DNA from 3 places in the Paenibacillus sp. KN14-4R genome. Region 1 is predicted to be linked to each of the others. Evidence: riboswitches for the same ligand, from Rfam matches in the RefSeq annotation. Region 1 holds a riboswitch; each other region holds the start of a gene.
The links. Region 1 has a riboswitch for cyclic di-AMP ahead of ACSBOP_RS18170 (CAP domain-containing protein). Riboswitches for the same ligand answer to the same signal wherever they lie in the genome.
Positions count from the first base shown of each region.

Region 2: another riboswitch for cyclic di-AMP. It lies ahead of ACSBOP_RS12380 (C40 family peptidase); the one in region 1 lies ahead of ACSBOP_RS18170 (CAP domain-containing protein).
Region 3: another riboswitch for cyclic di-AMP. It lies ahead of ACSBOP_RS19270 (G5 domain-containing protein); the one in region 1 lies ahead of ACSBOP_RS18170 (CAP domain-containing protein).

Region 1 covers NZ_CP197466.1:3,676,133-3,680,148, forward strand. Annotated here, with positions in the region: gene sdaAA (L-serine ammonia-lyase, iron-sulfur-dependent, subunit alpha) at 1-598, opposite strand, end outside; gene sdaAB (L-serine ammonia-lyase, iron-sulfur-dependent subunit beta) at 595-1,275, opposite strand; gene ACSBOP_RS18170 (CAP domain-containing protein) at 1,487-2,266, opposite strand; cyclic di-AMP (ydaO/yuaA leader) riboswitch at 2,271-2,402, opposite strand; gene ACSBOP_RS18175 (TRM11 family SAM-dependent methyltransferase) at 2,483-3,361, opposite strand; gene ACSBOP_RS18180 (cold-shock protein) at 3,530-3,739, shown strand; gene ACSBOP_RS18185 (cation:proton antiporter) at 3,814-4,016, opposite strand, start outside.
Region 2 covers NZ_CP197466.1:2,562,537-2,566,552, reverse strand. Annotated here, with positions in the region: gene ACSBOP_RS12385 (YhgE/Pip family protein) at 1-905, shown strand, start outside; cyclic di-AMP (ydaO/yuaA leader) riboswitch at 1,069-1,213, shown strand; gene ACSBOP_RS12380 (C40 family peptidase) at 1,219-2,076, shown strand; TPP riboswitch at 2,188-2,302, shown strand; gene ACSBOP_RS12375 (ABC transporter substrate-binding protein) at 2,385-3,404, shown strand; gene ACSBOP_RS12370 (thiamine-binding protein) at 3,426-3,722, shown strand; gene ACSBOP_RS12365 (ABC transporter permease) at 3,719-4,016, shown strand, end outside.
Region 3 covers NZ_CP197466.1:3,904,479-3,908,494, forward strand. Annotated here, with positions in the region: gene rsmA (16S rRNA (adenine(1518)-N(6)/adenine(1519)-N(6))-dimethyltransferase RsmA) at 1-360, opposite strand, end outside; gene rnmV (ribonuclease M5) at 361-906, opposite strand; gene ACSBOP_RS19270 (G5 domain-containing protein) at 1,026-2,150, opposite strand; cyclic di-AMP (ydaO/yuaA leader) riboswitch at 2,431-2,639, opposite strand; gene ACSBOP_RS19275 (ABC transporter ATP-binding protein) at 2,921-3,694, shown strand; gene ACSBOP_RS19280 (ABC transporter permease) at 3,691-4,016, shown strand, end outside.

The sequences.
Region 1 (4,016 bases):
GCCCAACCGCATGAACGGCTTGTCTGGGTATACCCCCATGCAGTTCAACGAGTGCACCTGCTGCCATACCGATTGCCGAGCCGACTTCTGCCTGACAACCTCCCTCAGCACCGGATACGAAAGAATTATTCGCGATGATATAACCAATAGCTCCCGCACAGAATAAGCCTTTCACAAGTGCTTCATCACTCCATCCGAATCGTTCCTGTGAGCTGATGAACACACCGGGGATGATACCGCATGAACCTGCTGTTGGTGTTGCAATAATGCGTCCCATCGACGCATTCACTTCTGAAACTGCTAGTGCATAAGCCATCGCACGAGCGGCTTCACCGCCAAGCGCTGGTGTTCCACCATCTACAACCTTCATTACACGCTGGGCATCCAGTCCAGTTAGACCGCTTCTAGATTGTGTATTCTCTGTGAGCCCTTTATGAACTGCTTCCTTCATCACTTCATAATACTCCGACATCCGACTGATCTCTTCCTCAGCCGTACGACCAGATTCCGCCGCCTGATTCTCGATCATCACAGTTGAAATCGACTTGTTCTCAGCCTCACACAGCTGCAATAATTCATCTAAAGTCCTGAATTTCATACGTTACCTCGTTTGTTCAAATTCACTAGATGTACTTCTTTGACGCGTTCAAGCTGCGCAATATCTTGTAATAACTCCGCTGGGAGTTCGTGATCCATTTCAATCACCGTAAGTGCGTCTGCACTTCTTCCTTTGCGATCCAAAGATAGATGCCCTATATTAACTCCAGCACGCTGCAGCAGTGTAGTGAAACTGGCAAGCATACCTGGATAATCCTGATGCATAATGACAATCGTCGGATAATTACCTGTGAACCTTACTTCAAAGCCATTCACATTTTGCACTTCGATGTTTCCCCCGCCAATAGAGGAACCTTTCATCGTCGTTACATTCGTATCGCTATATAAAGTAATCGCCGCAGTGTTCGGATGCCCAAAGTGTCCATGTCCCATTCGAAAATTAACCTGAAGTCCCATCTTCTCAGCATCTTCTAGTGAGGTGACCATCTGCGGATTGTCCGTCTCATAATCCAGTATGCCACCGACAATAGCTAGATCGGTGCAATGCCCTTTATACGTTTCAGCAAAAGAACCATAAAAAGTGATGTCCACACGCTTCGGCTGTTCGCCTAACAACTGCCTTGCCGCTCGGCCTAGACGCGCTGCTCCTGCTGTATGTGAACTCGATGGACCTACCATAGACGGCCCAATTATTGAAAAAACATCTTTAAATCGCATGCTTGTTCCTCTTCCCCCGTGATGATCTTACCTTTTCATGCTACATCATATCTCAAATATGAATAAGCAGCAAAAAAATCGAACGAGCGATCTTCGGATTCTTTCTCGAAATCATGTATAGCCTGTTCACCCAGTGTTTAAAATAAACAATAAAAAAAGAGCTAACGGCTTATGACCCAAACAGGATCATGCCGTTAACTCTTCCTATCATTTAGCCAATAAACTCTTGTACCCACACACCTTGATAGTAAGCAACACCGATTGTTGTAAAGTTAGGGCTTAGAATGTTCTGTCTGTGCCCGCTGCTATTCATCCATGCTGTCATTACATCTTGTGGCGTACGTTGACCCTTCGCGATATTCTCACCCGCTGCGCGGTAAGAAATGTTATACTGTTTCATCATATCAAATGGCGAACCATAAGTTGGAGATTGGTGATCAAAGTAATTATTTTTCACCATATCCTTCGCTTTATCCATTGCCATGTTGTTTAACTTGGTATTATCCATCTTAACTGCAGAAAGTCCTGCTTTGGAACGTTCTTTATTGACAAGATCCACTACTTCTTGTGCAAATTTAGTAGCTTCGTCTGACACTGCTGGCTTCTCAGACGGTGCTGGAGTTGGCTTAGGTGTTGGTGTTGGTTTCGGCGTAGGCGTTGGATCCGGTGTTGGCTTTGATGTTACCGGCGGCGTTGGTGTAACGTTATCCGGCAATGTTGGCCATTGAATTTGTGAGTTTGATCCATCTACATTACCAGGTAGATTGCATCCTCCACCCATCGAAATGACTCCACCTTTTATTCCTTGTGAATATAACTTCATTAACTCGCTCAAATTGAAGTTACATGATTTGGCTAACTCGTTTGCCGAAATAGGGTTATTCTGCCCTACTACACATGCTGCTTGAGCTACATTCGCCATCCCTGCGGACGCTAGCAATGTCACTGCAAGAGTACCTGTTACGACTACTTTCTTAAAACTTTGTTTCATTTCTCTCTCTCCTTTTTGTCGCCTACGAGGTTAGCTGACGGGTTCGGATAAAAGAGTAACACCCGACCACTAAAAGTGGTTTCACCCCAAATGGCGGTTCCCCCGCACCCTTTTTGGGTTTCGGCTTATTTAACACTTTCAAAGTGTAACATGTATTATATCTGCCTTCATTCTCAAAATTGTGGTAGTATTACTTAATGAAGGTAATAAGACCAATTACCTGCAAACGATGACTTGTCTAGCAAAACGTCCTTTGCTAACGACGCATCGGTCTATAATCGATAATCCTGCTTGCATAATTGCATCATCCATTTGCTCAATTGTTATGATAACGACTTTACTTGCTAATGAGCGTATGCTTTTTAACAGCCCAGATCGTTCACAATCTGAGAGCACAGAGCATAGATTATAGGGCATATCGAGAATGGCGACATCATAGTGACCTGTTAATGTCGTCATATCTTGAATTTCTACGACCTGTGGCATGTTAAAATGTGCTAGATTGGCCCGTGCTCCTCGAATTGCAAGTGGATTTAAATCTGAGCCTACGATGGATATCCCCATCGAAAGGGCTTCGATGACAACTGTGCCGATTCCACAGCAAGGATCGATAACGGTAACTCCATCCGTGTGAGGTACTGCGATGTTGACAATAGCTCTTGCAACACGTGTACTAAGCGCAGTGGAGTAATTGTGCGGTTTTTTCGTATGACGCAGCCAAACCGCCTCATTTTTCCTATATTCTCCGAATAACCACCTACCGCCTGCGTGAATTATTCCAAATATCCGCTCAGGCTTTCGCATGTCTGCTTTACCATGTACACGTGACCCAATCTCACGTTCAATGGCACGCTCTTCGTCATACGTAATGGCATAATTGCTTTCGATGTATATAATTTTAAATGTCTTTCCACCAGTCTGTAGCGACTCAACTTGGTCAGCAATTTCTCGAATATTTTGACCGCCATAGCGTACAGCGAGCTCTAACTTAATAAAGGGACTCCGACTCGGATTTACCGCAAATGGACTCTCGATACAGGAATTGTGAGGAACATGTCCAAATAGAGTTTTCATCTCTAACATACATAAAGACATTTCATCCTCATGACAAGCATATGTATATAGATATGCCGGTAAATTGTGATTTAACAAGGATCTCCCGCCCTTCACCATTCTAGAAGAACTTATTGTACCATATTGCTAATATCCGCATAGATAAGTATTTTTTGTCACATATTAAAAGGGTTAAGGAGGGTTTTGTACATGTATTACTCAAAAAAGACAGTTGAACCCGTTGTTGAAGAAACCGCTATCTGGAAATGCAGTAATGAATCCTGTGTCTGCTGGATGAGAGAAAATTTTGCTTTTGAAGAAACACCTATTTGTCCCATCTGTCGTTCGATTATGGAGAAAAATAATAAAATGCTACCCACTCTTTACAACAACAATAACAGTCAAAAAGAAGTTAAATAGCAAGTACAAAACAAAGCAAAGGCACTTACCCAACTCGGGTAGTGCCTTTGTTTGTGTAGGTTGCTGCAGCCCACTTACTTCAACGTGCCTGCAGCTTCTTTTTTCTGACCAAAAATACTCTTGAGCATCGGAGGTGTAACGATTGTTGTAAGAATAACCACGATAATAATCGATGTAAAATATTTCTCATCGAGCAATTGTGACTCCAATCCAATCGCACCTAGAATCAATGCAACTTCACCGCGCGAAACCATCCCCGCTCCAATACCAAACGCCG
Region 2 (4,016 bases), 1.1 Mb from region 1:
GTGCGAAGGCTGTTGATACGGGCGCTCAAGGCCTAGCTGCAGGAAGTGTACAATTGAAAGATGGATTAACGAAATTATCTGGTGGTGTAAAAGCTATTAGTGAAGGTTCTGTTCAATTGAAAGATGGTTCAACAAAACTATCTGAAGGAATGGGAACTGTTGTTAATGGTCAAGACGAGTTATCTGGTAAATTAGCAGAAGCAGCGGACAAAACAAGCAGTATTAAAGCAAATGATTCAAACTTTGATATGTTCGCAGATCCAGTAAATGTTGCGATAGAGAAAAACAATGGTGCCGTACCTAACTATGGAACAGGATTTGCGCCGTACTTCTTATCCCTTGGATTGTTCGTAGGTGCATTGATGTTAACAATCGTATACTCAATGAAAAAACCTGCGATCACACCGCCCAACTCATTTAGTTGGTTTATTAGTAAATTCGGTGTAATGCTTGTCGTGGGTGCGCTTCAAGCAGTGCTGGCAGATATAATCTTGCTTGGTGGATTGAAGTTGGAAGTGCAAAACGTTGGATTGTTCATCTTACTCAGCTTAGTAACGAGCTGGACTTTCATGGCGATCTTGCAATTCTTGGTTACAGCATTTAACGATGTTGGACGCTTCCTTGCAATCTTGCTTCTTATTGTACAACTAACAACTTCAGCAGGAACTTTCCCAATTGAATTAATTCCAGATATACTACAACCGTTTGGCAAGCTAGTACCAATGACTTACTCTGTAAGTGGATTTAAAGCTGTCATATCGAGCGGTCAAATGAATGACTTCTGGAGTAATACAATTGTCCTAATCGGATGGATTGTTGGAATGGGTGCTTTAACTTGGGTTACATTAAAAATCAATTTAAAAAAGAACCCGAATCCAGTAATTGCTTCTAATGAAGCTGTATAGAAGCAGTGTAGATTAGAAAAATGGAAACCCGCGAAGCCAGGTGCTTCGCGGGTTTTTGGTATATTTTAAGAAAAAGATTAGAATCAATTTCCTTAAATGAAAATTTTCTAATCTGCGATTCATTGATCAAAACTAGCAAAATATGATAATCTGTTAAAGTCAAATAGATAATTTGTCGAATCTGGCTTAAACATAAAGTCAGTACGGGGGACCGATTTACTTGGGGTGAATGTTCGTGTTATATGCGATCTAGGGAGCAACCTTCTTCCCGAACCCGTCAACTAACCTCGGAGACACTGGGAGGTATTACCGTTTGAAAACTTTATTTAAAACCGTAGTATTATCATGTGCTGTTCTGGGAAGTGCTTTCGTGATCGGACAAACAGCAAGTGCACAAACAGCAAATGAAGATGTCAAAATTCAAGTCAATGATCGTTTAGTTGATCTGAATACGGATCCATACATTGGCGAGAACAACTCGTTAATGGTGCCTGTACGTCAATTGTTTGAAAATATCGGCTACACGTTGACTTGGAATCAAGAAGGCGATGAAGTTGGACTTACTGTACATAATGACAAACATAATTTCAAACTGACGACTGGCAGCACAAAGATGACGGTTGACGACAGAAAAGTTGAGTTAACAACTAAGCCTGTGATACATAACGGGGTAGCATTTGTTCCTGTACGATTGATGGCTGAACACTTAGGTTTTATTTTACAGTGGGATGATAAGAATGGAATTGCGATTCTTGGCGTAGATGGCAACTTCCATGCACCTGCATGGTATGCACCACCGAAGAAGCCTGAAATTAGCGTACAACTCATTGATACAGCGAATCAATATCTAGGTGTTCCATATGTGTATGGAGGAACTTCACCAAGTGGATTTGATTGCTCAGGTTTTGTAAGTTATGTGTTTAAAAAGTACGGATATGATCTTCCACGCACATCAAGTGATATGTACAGTGTTGGAAAATCAGTAAGCAATTTGCAAGCTGGTGATCTTGTTTTCTTCGCTGAAGGCAGTCGCGTATCGCATGTAGGGATTTATATTGGCGATGACAAATATATTAATGCAGTATCTGGCCGTGGGCGTAGCGTAATGGTAACAAGTCTTTCCTCCAGCTGGAGTGCGAAGTATTATGTTGGCGCTAAGCGCGTTCTTTAAAAGCCATAAGATAAGAAGCCACAGACAGCCATATGCTGATCTGTGGTTTTTTTCATTGAATAATTAAAATAGACAAATACTCAATTCTGCTATATAGTGGTATAGAACTTCAAAAAACAAACGGGGTGCTGGGATTTTTGGCCGGCTGAGATTGTATTCCACAAAATACTGACCCTTGAACCTGATCTGGATAATGCCAGCGTAGGAACCATGATTTTGTTTGTGCATGCACAAAAATGCTGGCTCCCGTTGGGGAGTTTTTTTGTTGTCATAGAAAGATTCTCGTCGAGAGAAAAGGAGAGAGCGACATGAAGCAATTGAAAGTAGGTCTTGCGGCTGTTCTTGTACTAACGCTGCTCATGCTTACAGCTTGCGGTAAAAGTGAGCAGTCTGCAAACGAATCGAAAGGTAGTGCAGATAAGAAGTTAATAGATGTTAAGATTGCGCTGGACTGGACACCGAATACGAACCACACAGGTATTTACGTAGCAAAAGAAAAAGGATATTTTGCCGAACAAGGGCTTAATGTTGAAATTGTTCTTCCAGGTTCCAACTCTTCCATGGCGATGGTGGGAGCAGGAAATGCTGAGTTTGGGATTGGTGTTCAAGAATCCATAACACAAGGACGATTACAAGGTGTACCTGTAGTCTCGCTTGCAGCGATTATTCAACATAATACTTCTGGATTTGCTTCACCCGTTGATAAAAATATTAAGACACCTAAAGATTTTGAAGGGAAGAAGTACGGGGGTTACGGCTCACCTGCTGAAGCAGCGGTTATTGAATCGATCATGCAGACGCAGAATGCTGATTTTAAAAAGGTTACTTCCATTAATATCGGGGAAGCGGATTATTTTACAGCTGTTAAGCGTGATGTGGATTTCTCTTGGATCTACTACGCCTGGACAGGCGTGGAGGCAGAATTGCGTAAAGAGCCTGTTAACATGATTTATCTAACCGATTATTCGGATAAACTGGATTACTACACACCCGTTGTTATTTCAAGTGAAAAGCTGATTAAAGAAAAACCTGAGATTGCAAAAGCTTTCATGGCTGCTGTATCGAAAGGTTATAATTATGCGATCGATAAACCGGAAGATGCAGCTAACATCCTCATCAAAGCTGTTCCAGAGCTAAATAAAGATTTAGTTATGGCTTCGCAAAAGTGGCTCAGCCCACGTTATAAGGCTGAAGCACCACGATGGGGTGAGCAAAAACGATCCGTATGGGAAAACTATTCCAATTGGATGTTTGACCACAAGTTGTTAGAGAAAAAGCTGGACGTAGATGCAGCTTTCACGAATGACTACCTACCTAAATCCAATTAAGTTGAAAAGAGGGACTAGATTATGGCTAACGCTTTAGTATCCATTCAAATTATTCCTAAAACGAAAAATGGCGAAGATGTTATTCCTTATGTAGATCGTGCTATAGAGGTCATTCAACAAGCTGGCGTGAAATACTTGGTGAGTCCACTTGAAACGACAATGGAAGGCGATCTTGGGCAACTGTTAGACATTGTTAAACGAATGAATGAAGAGATGATTCAAGTGGGGTGCCCAGGTGTGCTCTCACAAGTGAAGATTGCGTATAATCCTGAAAAAGGCTATACCATGGATCAATTAACGGAGAAATACAGAGGATGAAAGCTTGGTTAATCAAAAGCTGGCCGCCCATTGTGACGGTCAGCCTTTTCCTAGTTATTTGGCAATTGTCGACGAGTATACTTGCTGTGGAAAAATGGATTTTACCAAGTCCTATTCAAGTCATGCAAGAAGGATGGCGTGAGCTTCCAAAATTATGGGTACATATCTTTGCTACCGTTAAGTTAACGCTGCTTGGTTTCTGTATAGGAAGCGCTATTGGCCTTGTTCTTTCCGTTATGCTTCATTTAATGCCCCGTGTAAGAGCGGGATTATCACCTTTATTAATTTTGTCAC
Region 3 (4,016 bases), 230 kb from region 1:
TTCGAATATACCAGAAAGATCCTGTTTCAATACATCTCCATGTACAACGGATGCATTCGGATAAGGTTCTAATGTTTCTTCTAAAATCGGTAATAATCGTTGGTCAATCTCTAGCGCCACAACTTTACCTGCTGCCTGTGCTAGTGGTTGTGTCAAAGCACCAATACCAGGTCCAATTTCTAACGCCCCTTTACTTGGCGATAATTCAGCTGCCCCTACAATTTTACGCAAAATATTTGCATCTGTTAAAAAGTTTTGACCTAAGCTTTTTTTCATGACTAAGCCGTATTTTTTAAGAATTTGATTCGTTCGGCTTGGTGTCCCAACACCTTCGTGTGAAGCTTGTTTATGATTATTCATTTATGACCCTCTTTTATCTATAAGTTCGACTGCCGCCTCAAATTCCTCACGGGAGATTTGGAAAGCTGTACAGCGTTTATGAAACTGTTTTCCATTACAATACCCTATTCCGAGAATTTTGCCCACTTCTAGACGCCGTGCAGCCGCCTGTGGGTGAACAAGCATGCCTGCTTCTACTAAATCCTCTACCGTCAAGACAGATACAGCACCTGTATATTCTGTCTTAACTTGGCTAAGCGCATGGCGTATGGCTTCAGGCGAAGCATTCTCCACTCCAATATCACCACGATACTCTGCAAGCTCTCTTGGAAGGAAAGCATGTTTACAACCGGGTACTTTAGATGAAATAATTTTGCGGATGCGTTCCCCAGCATGATCAGGATCTGTAAAGACAATCACGCCACGACGCTGCTGCGCAAGCGCAATTCGATCCAGAATCGCTCGATTAATCGCTGATCCTCCTGTTTCGATCGTTTCCGCTTGAACTGCGCGCTTGATAGCTACTGTATCATCTTTTCCTTCGACAACGATTATTTCTTGGATCATAAGCTCCCGCTCCCTTCCTTTCAAAACACACTTATACGCACAAAAAGAAGAGGGGACTCCCTCTTCTTTGCAATTCTCCATCTATAAAGTATACAATATATTTCCCAAAATCGGTAATTTTACTCGGTCTCCGGTTTTTTAGGTCCTATTACATATACGGTATATCCCCGTTTACGACCGAAACGGTTCACATAATCTGCACTGTCATAGTATACATCCATTACCATACCCTTCACAGCACTACCCGTATCTTCTGCTCGACGGTATCCAATTCCTTCGATGTACACCCACCATCCTAATGGAACTACATTAGGGTCCACGGCAATCGTTCTTCCTTCAACAGCTCTTGTACCTGTGGCAGTCATGCCATAGTTCGGGGTTCCTTTTGCCTTACCACCATCACCTGCAGAATAGGCAGTTAAAGAAACATTATTTAAAATTTGCTTGGCTGCAAAGTTCTTACCTTTTGCTAATCCATCTGTACTACTTGCACTTAGCGTGCTGACTTCTTTCTTCGTTCCGACCGCAATAACCTTTTCCACGCTTGGCGTCTGCACTAACTCCTCAAGTACATTACTGGAGATAAGCACACCATTTTCATACACTTTTTCCATCTGCTTCACTTTTGTGCCTTCTTTACCTTGTTGAACGACTTGCTCTTTCCCTTTGGCAAGCTTGGCTTCATCTTGTTTAACAGTCTCAAACGGAATCGTCTCTGTAATCTTTTCTGTTTCCTTACGAACTCGAATAATCTTAATATCAGTACCGGCAGCGACTGGCTGCTCTAACGCTGGTATCGCTCGATCAAGTTCCCCTAGCTTTATATGTGAATCATTCAATACTTCTCCCACCGTTTTAGCGGCAGTGTACACAGTTGCGGTATCTCCATCTGCTGTTATCTGAATTGGTGAAGCATAATCGATTATGATCTTTTGACCTTGTTTGATTGTTGAATCAAGGGCTAATGAGATTCGATCGTGTTCTCCAACCCGAATAGCTTGTTCATCCAGTAGGCGTTTTAGGACCCATTGTTTTGTTTTTACAATGGTTTCTTGTCCGTTCACAACTACGGATACGCTCTTGGTAGCCGTACCGTATAACAACACCAAAAACATGAAAGTCATAGCGATTGAAGTGATAGATATTATTGAGATCAAACGCAAGTTTTCACGCTTCCATCGCATTACGAAGGACATGCTGGATGATCGTTTTACATGGGTCTCTAAATCTGAGATATTTCCCACTTCTTCGGTCCTCCTTCAAAGCCTCGCCGTCGAGTTTTACGCATGATTAGAATTGACGCGACTTGATAGATTTAAATTATGGTTAACTGTCCGTGAATTCGATCCATTTCCATAAGTGAAATGTTCGAACCTTCCTCGTCCACCTCCTTCATCACGGTTATGATTAAACAAAAGACAAACTCCTGCTAATCCAATTGTGAAATAAAAAGAGACCAAGAGGAAGAAGAGAAATCTTCCCGCGGTCTCTGTACACACATGTGTAGACACGACAACGATAATGATTCCCTCTCAAAAATACGCTTACGAGGTTAGCTGACGGATTCGGGCGCGAGAGTCGCCCTACCTTGGCCCATAAGTGTTAACCGAAGTTAAACTTACTTCCAAGGATTCACCCCAATTGTTTCTGCTACAACCGAGACAATTACTTTGGTCCCAGTTTTTACAGCGGTTCCCCCGTTTCCCAAAATGGAAACTCAGCGATAAGAAATGAATGATCGTAATTAAGTTATATGACAAGAATATTACTTTGAACTTAAGAACCTGTAAAGCGAACTATTTGATCAAATTTGGCTAAAATTATCATTTTTATTGGTAAAACTTACTTATTTGTTCTCGATAACCCTATTTTTCTTATGAATGCTCCTGTTTTTGCCATTTTTATTGGTTAATGTTACTATTTTGTGTGAAAAGGGCTCTTTTTTAACGCGGAAATTTGGATCTGAGACCCTAATTCTAGCGCACTATTTCCAATGAATAGGTAGGTGGGACTTATGACGGACATGCTTCAAATCACAAATTTATATGGCGGTTATTTACCAGGCAAACCGATCCTGAAGGACGTTACATTTTCTGTTAAAAAAGGAGAGATGGTTGGCCTAATCGGTTTAAATGGCGCCGGGAAAAGTACAACCATTAAACATATTCTAGGTCTTATGCTTCCACAGCAAGGCAGCGTTCATATGAATGGACAAACACTTGCGGAAAATACGGAGGTATATCGTAAATCTTATGCTTTTGTCCCTGAAACCCCAGAGTTATATTCGGAACTTACGGTGTGGGAGCACTTGGAACTAACTGCGATGGCATATAACATTCCTCGGGATGAATTTGAAAAGCGAACAGCACGATTACTCCAAGAATTCCGAATGGAAAATAAGAAGAACAGCTTATCCACTCAGCTATCTAAGGGCATGAAACAAAAAGTGATGATTATGAATGCACTGCTTATTGAACCATCACTATATATTATTGATGAACCGTTCTTAGGACTTGACCCCCTCGCCATGCGATCCTTGCTGGAAACCATGGATCGATTACGGCAGAATGGCGCATCATTTCTGATTTCCTCGCATATTTTAGCGACAATTGAATCTTACTGTGATCGATTCGTCATTCTTCACGCGGGTCAGATCGCTGCACAAGGAACATTAGAGGAATTGCGACAAGAAGCGAGTGCATCAGGTGGTGCAAATCTATCAAATAGGCCGATGTCGTTAGACGATCTCTTCTACTATTATATTACTCGGGAGGAGAATCGAGAATGAACATGCAGGCCCTATGGCAGCGTCGCCGGCAGGCATTTAGTCAGGAAGCTGTGAAGTATTGGCAGTTCGTGCTACGAAGTAACTTTGTTGGCTATGTCTTTCTACTATTTATTGTTTCTACCTATTATTATATTCGCATCTTAAGTGATATCCCGACAAATTTCCCTTATATGTGGGTTGCGGTAGTGGTGCTGCTGCCATTACTTGCACCAAGCCCGATTCGTACCTATATCCAGGCAGCGGATCGTATGTTTCTGCTTCCGATGGAAGGCAGGCTAAGCGCCTATTTTCGCTCCGCGCTCAGGTACAGCTTTGTCGTGCA